Regions from separate parts of the Vibrio sp. TRT 17S01 genome, predicted to be linked through region 2. Evidence: predicted binding sites of a transcription regulator. Region 2 holds the regulator's gene; the other holds the start of a gene.

Region 1 (4,484 bases), on a different contig from region 2:
GTTGCGCCCAATCGCTTTCATAGAATGAAGTAAACTGGCGTGATGGCCTTTTTCTCGCTCCCAGCTAGCATCATACAATCCAAGCGCCAAAAATGGGCCGATCAACATATACACCACCAGACTGGGCATGACGACAAGGTGGGTACCTTGCCATTGAACTAGCAATACAATACCAATGGCGGCGCCCATAAAGCACAAGCCATAGAAAGCACTGATTAAGGGCATGCGAATAAAATCATGCAGCCCTAAAGCTAACCAATGGAATGGTGCAGAAACACTTAATTGGTTGCAAGGAACTGTCCTTGCGTATTCATGGTCCGGTACGTCTTTTTGTTTGTTGTGTAAGTCTGAGGGATTTACCGTGCGAGGCATATAATCCTCCTTGATCGATTCTCGTTTTATACCCACTTATAACAATGGGTATGTGGGATTCGATGCTCTGCTTACAACTGTTTGGCTGAGTAAAGCTGTGCATCAATACTGTTAGGCAATATTCGCTGCCCACAAGCACAGAGATATGCTTGTTAATATATTGTTAACTATTGATGCGATGACAAGAAAATACAAATTTATTGTGTGATTTTTGTGCTACTAATAAAAAGCCCTCGTAGATACGAGGGCTTATTTAAAATGCTAACAAATTGATTTAATTATTTTAAACCAGCAAAGTCACGCAGTAGCTCAGCTTTGTCTGTTGCTTCCCAAGGGAATTCTTCACGACCGAAGTGGCCGTATGCTGCTGTCTTCTTGTAGATAGGCTGAAGCAGGTTCAGCATTTCTTGTAGTCCGTAAGGGCGCAGATCGAAGTTCTGACGAACCGCTTCAACGATAATATCGTGAGAGACTTTTTCCGTACCGAAGGTTTCAACCATGATAGACGTTGGATCAGCAACACCGATTGCGTAAGACAGTTGGATCTCACAACGGTCAGCCATGCCAGCGGCAACGATGTTTTTCGCTACGTAACGTGCAGCGTATGCAGCAGAGCGGTCTACTTTCGATGGATCTTTACCAGAGAATGCACCGCCACCGTGACGCGCAGCACCGCCGTATGTATCTACGATGATCTTACGACCTGTTAGACCACAGTCACCCATTGGACCACCGATAACGAAACGACCAGTTGGGTTGATGAAGAAGTTAGTGTCTGTGTTGATCCACTCAGAAGGTAGTACCGGCTTGATGATCTCTTCCATTACTGCTTCACGTAGGTCAGGTGTCGAGATTGAATCACAGTGCTGTGTTGAAAGAACAACCGCGTCGATACCAACAATTTTGCCTTGGTCGTACTGGAAAGTTACCTGAGATTTCGCGTCTGGACGCAACCAAGGTAGTGTGCCGTTTTTACGTACTTCTGCTTGCTTTTGAACAAGACGGTGAGAGTAAGTAATTGGTGCTGGCATTAGGATTTCAGTTTCGTTAGTTGCATAACCGAACATGATGCCTTGGTCACCTGCGCCTTGCTCTTTAGGATCAGATTTATCAACACCTTGGTTGATGTCTGGAGACTGCTTACCGATGGTGTTTAGTACAGCACACGAGTTTGCATCAAAGCCCATATCTGAATGAACGTAGCCGATTTCACGTACTGTTTCACGAGTTAACTCTTCGATATCAACCCAAGCTGAAGTTGTGATCTCACCACCGACCATAACCATGCCGGTTTTTACGTAAGTTTCACAAGCAACACGTGCTTTTGGGTCTTGTTCTAGGATGGCATCAAGAACAGCATCAGAGATTTGGTCTGCAATTTTATCTGGATGGCCTTCTGAAACAGACTCAGAAGTAAACAGGTGCTTAGCCATGAGAGCTCCACTTTAAGTTTTGGTTATAACGACTGATTGAATGGCTCAATCGTTTAAAAGACATTTAAATTGTAGGTGTTTCTACATCTAGACGTCTATTCTAGTTTTCAATGCTCGAATTACAAGCTCTTTTTTACTGTGGGTTATAACCAAACGTTTGCTTATTGGTGGCCAAATTATGAATAAATTCAATAATTGTGGGTAAAAGTGCAGAAATGGAAGGTATTGAGTCAGGTAAATCGTTTGCAGTGGATGAATTGCTTTGAGACAATACCGCGCGCAATATTTCCGACTAATTTCGCTTTCGCAATTTAGGAGCAGGCATGTCTTCTCGTAACGTTCTTTCTAATAAAGAGCTCGCTAATGCGATTCGTGCTCTAAGCATGGATGGTGTTCAACAAGCAAACTCTGGCCACCCAGGTGCCCCTATGGGCATGGCAGATATCGCTGAGGTTCTTTGGCGTTCTCATTTAAACCATAATCCAGCAAACCCAGAGTGGGCGGATCGCGACCGTTTTGTTTTATCAAATGGCCATGGTTCAATGCTGATTTACTCTCTACTTCACTTAAGTGGTTATGAGTTGTCTATCGACGATCTGAAAAACTTCCGTCAGCTGCACTCTAAGACGCCTGGTCACCCAGAGTATGGCTACGCACCTGGTGTTGAAACAACAACAGGCCCACTAGGTCAAGGTATCACTAACGCTGTGGGCATGGCGTTAGCAGAAAAAGCGTTAGCGGCACAGTTTAATAAAGAAGGTCACGACATCATTGACCATCACACCTACGCCTTTATGGGTGATGGCTGTCTGATGGAAGGTATCTCACACGAAGCATGTTCTCTAGCGGGTACACTCGGTCTAGGCAAACTAATCGCATTTTGGGATGACAATGGCATTTCTATCGATGGTCACGTTGAAGGTTGGTTCTCTGACGATACGCCTAAGCGTTTTGAAGCTTATGGCTGGCATGTAATTCCTGCTGTAGATGGCCACGATGCTGAAGCGATCAATGCTGCCATTATCGCTGCGAAAGCAGATCCGCGTCCTACGCTGATCTGTACTAAAACGATCATCGGTTTTGGCTCGCCAAACAAATCAGGTTCACACGACTGTCACGGTGCACCATTAGGTGCGGAAGAAATCGCAGCAGCGCGTGAATTCCTAGGTTGGAAACATCCAGCATTTGAAATCCCAGCAGACGTATACGCAGAGTGGGATGCAAAAGCAGCGGGCGCTGAAAAAGAAGCGGTTTGGAACGCTAAATTCGATGCATACGCAGCAGCTTACCCAACAGAAGCGGCTGAGCTTAAGCGTCGTCTAAACGGTGAGCTGCCTGCTGAATGGGAAGAAAAAGCAACCCAAATCATTGCTGATCTTCAGGCAAATCCAGCAAACATTGCATCACGCAAAGCTTCTCAAAATGCATTAGAAGCGTTTGGTCAAATGTTGCCAGAATTCATGGGCGGTTCTGCTGACCTAGCACCTTCGAACCTAACCATGTGGTCTGGCTCGAAGTCTCTAGAAGCAAGCGATTTCTCTGGTAACTACATCCACTACGGTGTACGTGAATTCGGTATGACCGCGATCATGAACGGTATTGCACTACACGGTGGTTTCGTACCATACGGTGCAACTTTCCTAATGTTTATGGAATACGCTCGTAACGCAATGCGTATGGCGGCTCTGATGAAAGTTCAGAACATCCAAGTTTACACTCACGACTCTATCGGTCTTGGCGAAGATGGCCCAACTCACCAGCCTGTTGAGCAAATGGCGTCATTACGTCTAACGCCAAACATGAGCACATGGCGTCCATGTGACCAAGTTGAGTCAGCAGTGGCTTGGAAACTTGCAATTGAGCGTAAAGATGGCCCGACATCCCTTATCTTCTCTCGTCAGAACCTTGCGCAGCAAGAGCGTGATGCTGAGCAAGTAGCGAATATCGCGAAAGGTGCTTACGTCTTGAAAGATTGTGCAGGTAAGCCAGAGCTTATCCTTATCGCAACAGGTTCTGAAGTTGAACTAGCGGTAGAAGCAGCCGCTCAGCTAACCGCTGAAGGTAAACAAGTACGCGTTGTTTCAATGCCATCAACAGATGCATTCGACAAGCAAGACGCAGCTTATCGTGAAGCAGTATTGCCATCAGACGTTACAGCGCGTATCGCTATCGAGGCGGGGATTGCTGACTTCTGGTATAAGTACGTTGGCTTTGGTGGCAAGATCATTGGCATGACGACATTCGGTGAGTCTGCTCCAGCGGGCGAACTGTTCAAGATGTTCGGCTTCACTACTGAAAACGTCGTGAGCACAGCTAAAGATCTTCTAGCTTAATACTCTTCATACTTGAAGCTGCAGCGTTGTTAACTGCGTAGCTGTAACTCCAATTATTTTGAGGATTAGGAAATGAAAAAACCGAGCCAAGTGGCTCGGTTTTTTGTGCCTTCAAGCAGAGAGTAACCGGTGATTACTCAAACTCATTGCCCCAGTTTTCTTTCTCTTTGTGACCACACACTTTACAGGTGACGTATCTGTCCATGTCATAGTAGTGGCCGCCATTAATAAAGGTATGAGCCATTAATTTGATTCTACCTAAAAGAGAAGTATCCGTGTCGTAGCTGCTGGTCTTTCTTACAAGCACTTCACTATGAGGCGTTTCTTGATTGCATTGTTTACAAAA
Region 2 (4,484 bases):
TAAATCCGGTGATCACGACGCGATGTTGGACATGTTGGGCGAGGGTTTCTTTCAACAATGGGTATGAAGCACCGCGGTCAACCTCAGGCTGTGTACCGGGCTCAGCTCTGAGAAAAGCGCGTGCATCTTGTGCGACGGCGGGCAGCTCGTTCTGAGTTAATAGGGCTGCCAGTAGGCGCGATGACCAGACTTCGCCATGTCCAAGCACATTGGCTTGCTCTGCTGCACTCAATGGTGCAGTAAGCTCGCCTAAAGTGCTGAACTCATCATGCAATAGTGACAGTAATTCAGTACGGGTATTGGTTGTGATCAGCGACTCAATCAATTCACTCTGAAAATGGCGCAGCTCTTGTAGCGCTTCATGTGCTAAGCGGCCATCTTTATTGAGCGCTTCGAGAAATGCAATCAATCGATTGGTGGTTTTGCCAGCCGCCGAGACCACAATCAAATCTTCGCTGTCCGAATACTCTTTTAAGATATTAGCAACTCGGCGGTAGCATGCAGGGTTTGCTAAGCTACTACCACCAAATTTATGCAATTGACGAGGCTGGCTCATTACTGGTACTCCTTCGCTTTTGCAAAGGCTTGTTGGAGATCATCGATTAGATCCTGCGCATCTTCTAGGCCAACGGATAAGCGCAGCAATTGTTGAGAAACCCCCGCTTCGGCCAGTGCCTCTTCACCCATTGCGCGGTGTGTCATGGACGCTGGATGACAAATCAAACTTTCTACGCCACCTAAAGATTCTGCAAGAGAGAAGAGCTCCAGCTCGCTAACAAAGAATGTTAGTTGCTCAAAGCTGCCTGCAAATTCGAAACTTAACATTGAGCCAAAACCAGATTGCTGTTTCTTTGCAATCTCGTGGCCAGGATGATTTGGCAGGCTAGGGTGGTAGATGGTGCCAACGAGTTCCTGTTGTTGTAGGTAATTAAGAATATCACGAGAGCTTTCTTCGTGAACGCGCATACGTGCGCCTAATGTGCGTATACCGCGCAGAGTCATATAGCTATCAAACGGTGTTCCGGTGGCGCCAATGCAGTTTCCCCACCAAGCCAGCTCTTCTGCGTGTTCTTCGGTTTTAGTGATCACCACGCCACCAATGACATCGGAATGACCATTGATGTACTTGGTTGTTGAATGAATAACAAAATCAGCACCTAGCTCGAGGGGCTTTTGGAATACAGGAGTCAAAAAGGTATTATCGACCGCAACCAATGCGCCAACTTGTTTGGCTTGCTCGCATACTTTCGCGATATCGACAACGCGCACCAAAGGGTTAGAAGGCGTTTCAAGTAAAATCAATTTAGGCTTAAGAGCGATAGCAGCTTCGAATGCTTGTTCATCTGATTGATCAACAAACAAGACCTTAAAGTCACCTTTTTGTGAGCGTGTATTGAACAGGCGGTATGTGCCACCGTAGCAGTCGTGAGGCGCGACGATCAGATCGTCAGGGCCAAGAAAGGCGGAGACCCACAAGTTTAAGGCAGAGGTTCCACAATTGGTTACCACGGCGCCTTTACCTGACTCCAGCTCAAACAAAGCGGTTTCTAACAGGCCACGATTGGGGTTACCCGAGCGGGTGTAATCGTATGTCGGCACTTCACCAAAGGCGGGAAATCCATAATTTGTCGAGAGGTAAATAGGTGGCACAACGGCATGATGTTGAGTGTCGGACTCGATACCAGTACGTACCGCGATAGTGGCTGGTTTGCGGGTGCTCATAGATGTTTCCTTTCGAACTGTGGTGATTTTTAAACAGTAATACATTGCAACTTTGCTGAATTTGGTTATACCTGTTAACAGCAAATCACGTATTCTTAATCCTTATCTCACAACTTTACTTCTCAAAAATGAAGACGTCAACACTTCTAGACGTCTATATGTCTTTGCTTATAGCCTTAGATCCCGCTAAAATCTCGGTTTGTGATTTTTATATAACTGATGATAATGAAGGTGCGCAATGGCTGATTGGAATGGGGAATATATAAGCCCATACGCGGAGCATGGTAAGAAAAGTGAACAGGTGAAAAAAATTACTGTTTCTATTCCTTTGAAAGTGCTGAAGGTGCTAACTGATGAGCGTACTCGCCGTCAGATCAATAATTTGCGCCACGCGACAAACAGCGAGTTGTTATGTGAAGCGTTTTTACATGCCTACACGGGTCAGCCACTGCCAACGGATGAAGATTTACGTAAAGATCGTCCAGACGATATTCCGGCAGAAGTGAAGAAACTGATGACCGAGATGGGCATTGAGTTTGAAGCGTTCGATGAAGAATAACTAACAATACGCACCGTTTTTCGCTGGAAGCCGATGTCTTGTCTATCGATAAGAACAATAAAAAACCGCTGAGACTATCAGCGGTTTTTTATTGAGATAATTCATGCCATGTAGTTTTCTGGCATCTCAATTCGAGCCACACCTGAATCAACCGCGGCTTGTGCGACGGCTTTAGCCACACGTGGCAGTAAGCGTGGGTCCATTGGTTTTGGAATGATGTAACCCGGACCAAATTCCAGTTTATCAACCCCAGCAGCTTTGAGTACATCAGCAGGAACGGCTTCTTTCGCTAGCTCACGGATCGCATCAACTGCAGCGAGTTTCATTTCATCATTAATTTCACTGGCACGAACATCCAATGCACCGCGGAAGATGAATGGGAAGCACAATACATTATTCACTTGGTTTGGATAGTCTGAGCGGCCTGTTCCCATAATCAAGTCATCACGTACTTCGTGTGCCAGTTCTGGTTTGATCTCTGGATCTGGGTTTGAGCAGGCGAAGACGACTGGTTTGTCTGCCATCAGCTTCAAAGCTTCGGCTGGAAGCAGATTTGGACCAGATACGCCTAAGAACAGATCGGCACCTTCAATGACATCTTCCAGTGTGCGTTTGTCTGTGTTGTTCGCAAATAGTTGCTTGTATTCGTTCAAGTCATCGCGGCGAGTGTGGATAACACCTTTACGGTCAAGCATGTAGATTTTTTCACGCATTGCACCACATTTTATCAGTAGCTCCATACATGCCACGGCTGCCGCACCAGCACCTAAACAGACGATCGTTGCTTCTTCAAGCTTTTTACCCTGAAGCTCAATTGCATTAAGCATACCTGCTGCCGTAACGATCGCTGTACCGTGCTGGTCGTCATGGAAAACAGGGACATCGCAGCGTTCAATCAAACGCTTTTCAATTTCAAAACAATCTGGTGCTTTGATGTCTTCGAGGTTAATGCCACCAAACGTGTCTGCAATGTTAGCGACGGTATCGACGAACTCATCGATAGTGCGGTGCTTAACTTCAATGTCAATCGAGTCTAGACCTGCAAAGCGCTTAAATAATAGCGATTTGCCTTCCATCACTGGTTTTGATGCCAGTGGTCCAAGGTTGCCGAGACCAAGAATCGCAGTACCATTTGAGATCACTGCTACCATGTTACCTTTCGCCGTGTACTTATAGACGTTATCTGCATTTTGTGCGATTTCACGCACTGGCTCAGCAACGCCTGGGCTGTACGCCAATGCCAGATCATTCGCTGTTTCAGCAGGCTTGGTCAGTTCAACGGCAATCTTACCCGCGGTTGGGTAAGCATGGTAATCCAGAGCCTGTTGGCGGAATTGTTCTTCTGGGCTCAGTTCTTGGTGGTTGTCATCGGACATAGATGTGGGTACTCGTTTGACTTTATGATTAACAAGGGAGTTCATTCTAGTAGAAGCCAGTCAAGCTGCAAAGGTAAGAATGCGACTCATATCAGCAAAATGCGCAGACTCTCTACAGATTAGACCAGATTTATTGCGATTGGATGATGGGCGAGGGGAAAGTGAGAAAGAAATGAGTGATATAGGGATCAAAAAAGGACGCCGTAGCGTCCTTTTCAATTTTAGCTATAAAGCAGAAATTATTTCTTGCTTGATAGAGCACCGAAACGCTTGTTGAAGCGATCAACACGGCCGCCTGTATCAACGATACGTTGCTTACCAGTGTAGAATGGGTGACATTTGTCACATACGTCTAGGTGGATAGACTCTTTAGCTAGAGTTGATTTGAACTCAAAAGAGTTACCGCAAGAACAAGTTGCGTTAACCGCTTTGTATTCTGGGTGAATACCTACTTTCATGGGAAAACCTCAAATTCAGGCCGTGTCGCTATCCGAATCTCAGCCGGACACCACACGTAGTTAATAAAAAATAGCATCGTGATACCGCTTTCTGGTTTAAAAAACAGCAAGCCATATCACTAAGGCGCGATATAGTAATGAATCATGGTGATTCGATCAACCAATTTGCTAATTATTTCGCCACTTTTTTCACCAAATTTTATTTTCACACGGCGCCATCAATCCATTAGACTGTGTTTTCGTAAATATAGTAATGAGTTAAGCGATTCTTATGCGACCAACCATAGCTCGCGTTGCCTTGCCTGTCCCTTTAGATAAGCAATTCGACTACCTGATCCCGCCATCCCAATTTCCTATTATTGGTGGACG

What was found. The regulator MetJ, encoded in region 2, represses methionine synthesis genes. The targets are predictions, from matches to a motif close to TTAGACNTNTANANGTCTAA.
Region 1: metK (methionine adenosyltransferase) is a predicted target of MetJ. The motif match lies at 1,885-1,904, and genes of this name have one in related genera.

Annotation. Positions count from the first base shown of each region.
Region 1 covers NZ_JBNJOG010000020.1:19,928-24,411, forward strand. The annotation lists gene ACQEXS_RS20335 (DUF2189 domain-containing protein) at 1-372, opposite strand, end outside; gene metK (methionine adenosyltransferase) at 651-1,805, opposite strand; gene tkt (transketolase) at 2,129-4,138, shown strand; gene ACQEXS_RS20350 (hypothetical protein) at 4,272-4,484, opposite strand, start outside.
Region 2 covers NZ_JBNJOG010000007.1:142,407-146,890, forward strand. The annotation lists gene ACQEXS_RS12955 (bifunctional aspartate kinase/homoserine dehydrogenase II) at 1-556, opposite strand, end outside; gene ACQEXS_RS12960 (O-succinylhomoserine (thiol)-lyase) at 556-1,722, opposite strand; gene metJ (met regulon transcriptional regulator MetJ) at 1,961-2,281, shown strand; gene ACQEXS_RS12970 (malic enzyme-like NAD(P)-binding protein) at 2,383-3,657, opposite strand; gene rpmE (50S ribosomal protein L31) at 3,897-4,115, opposite strand; gene priA (primosomal protein N') at 4,387-4,484, shown strand, end outside.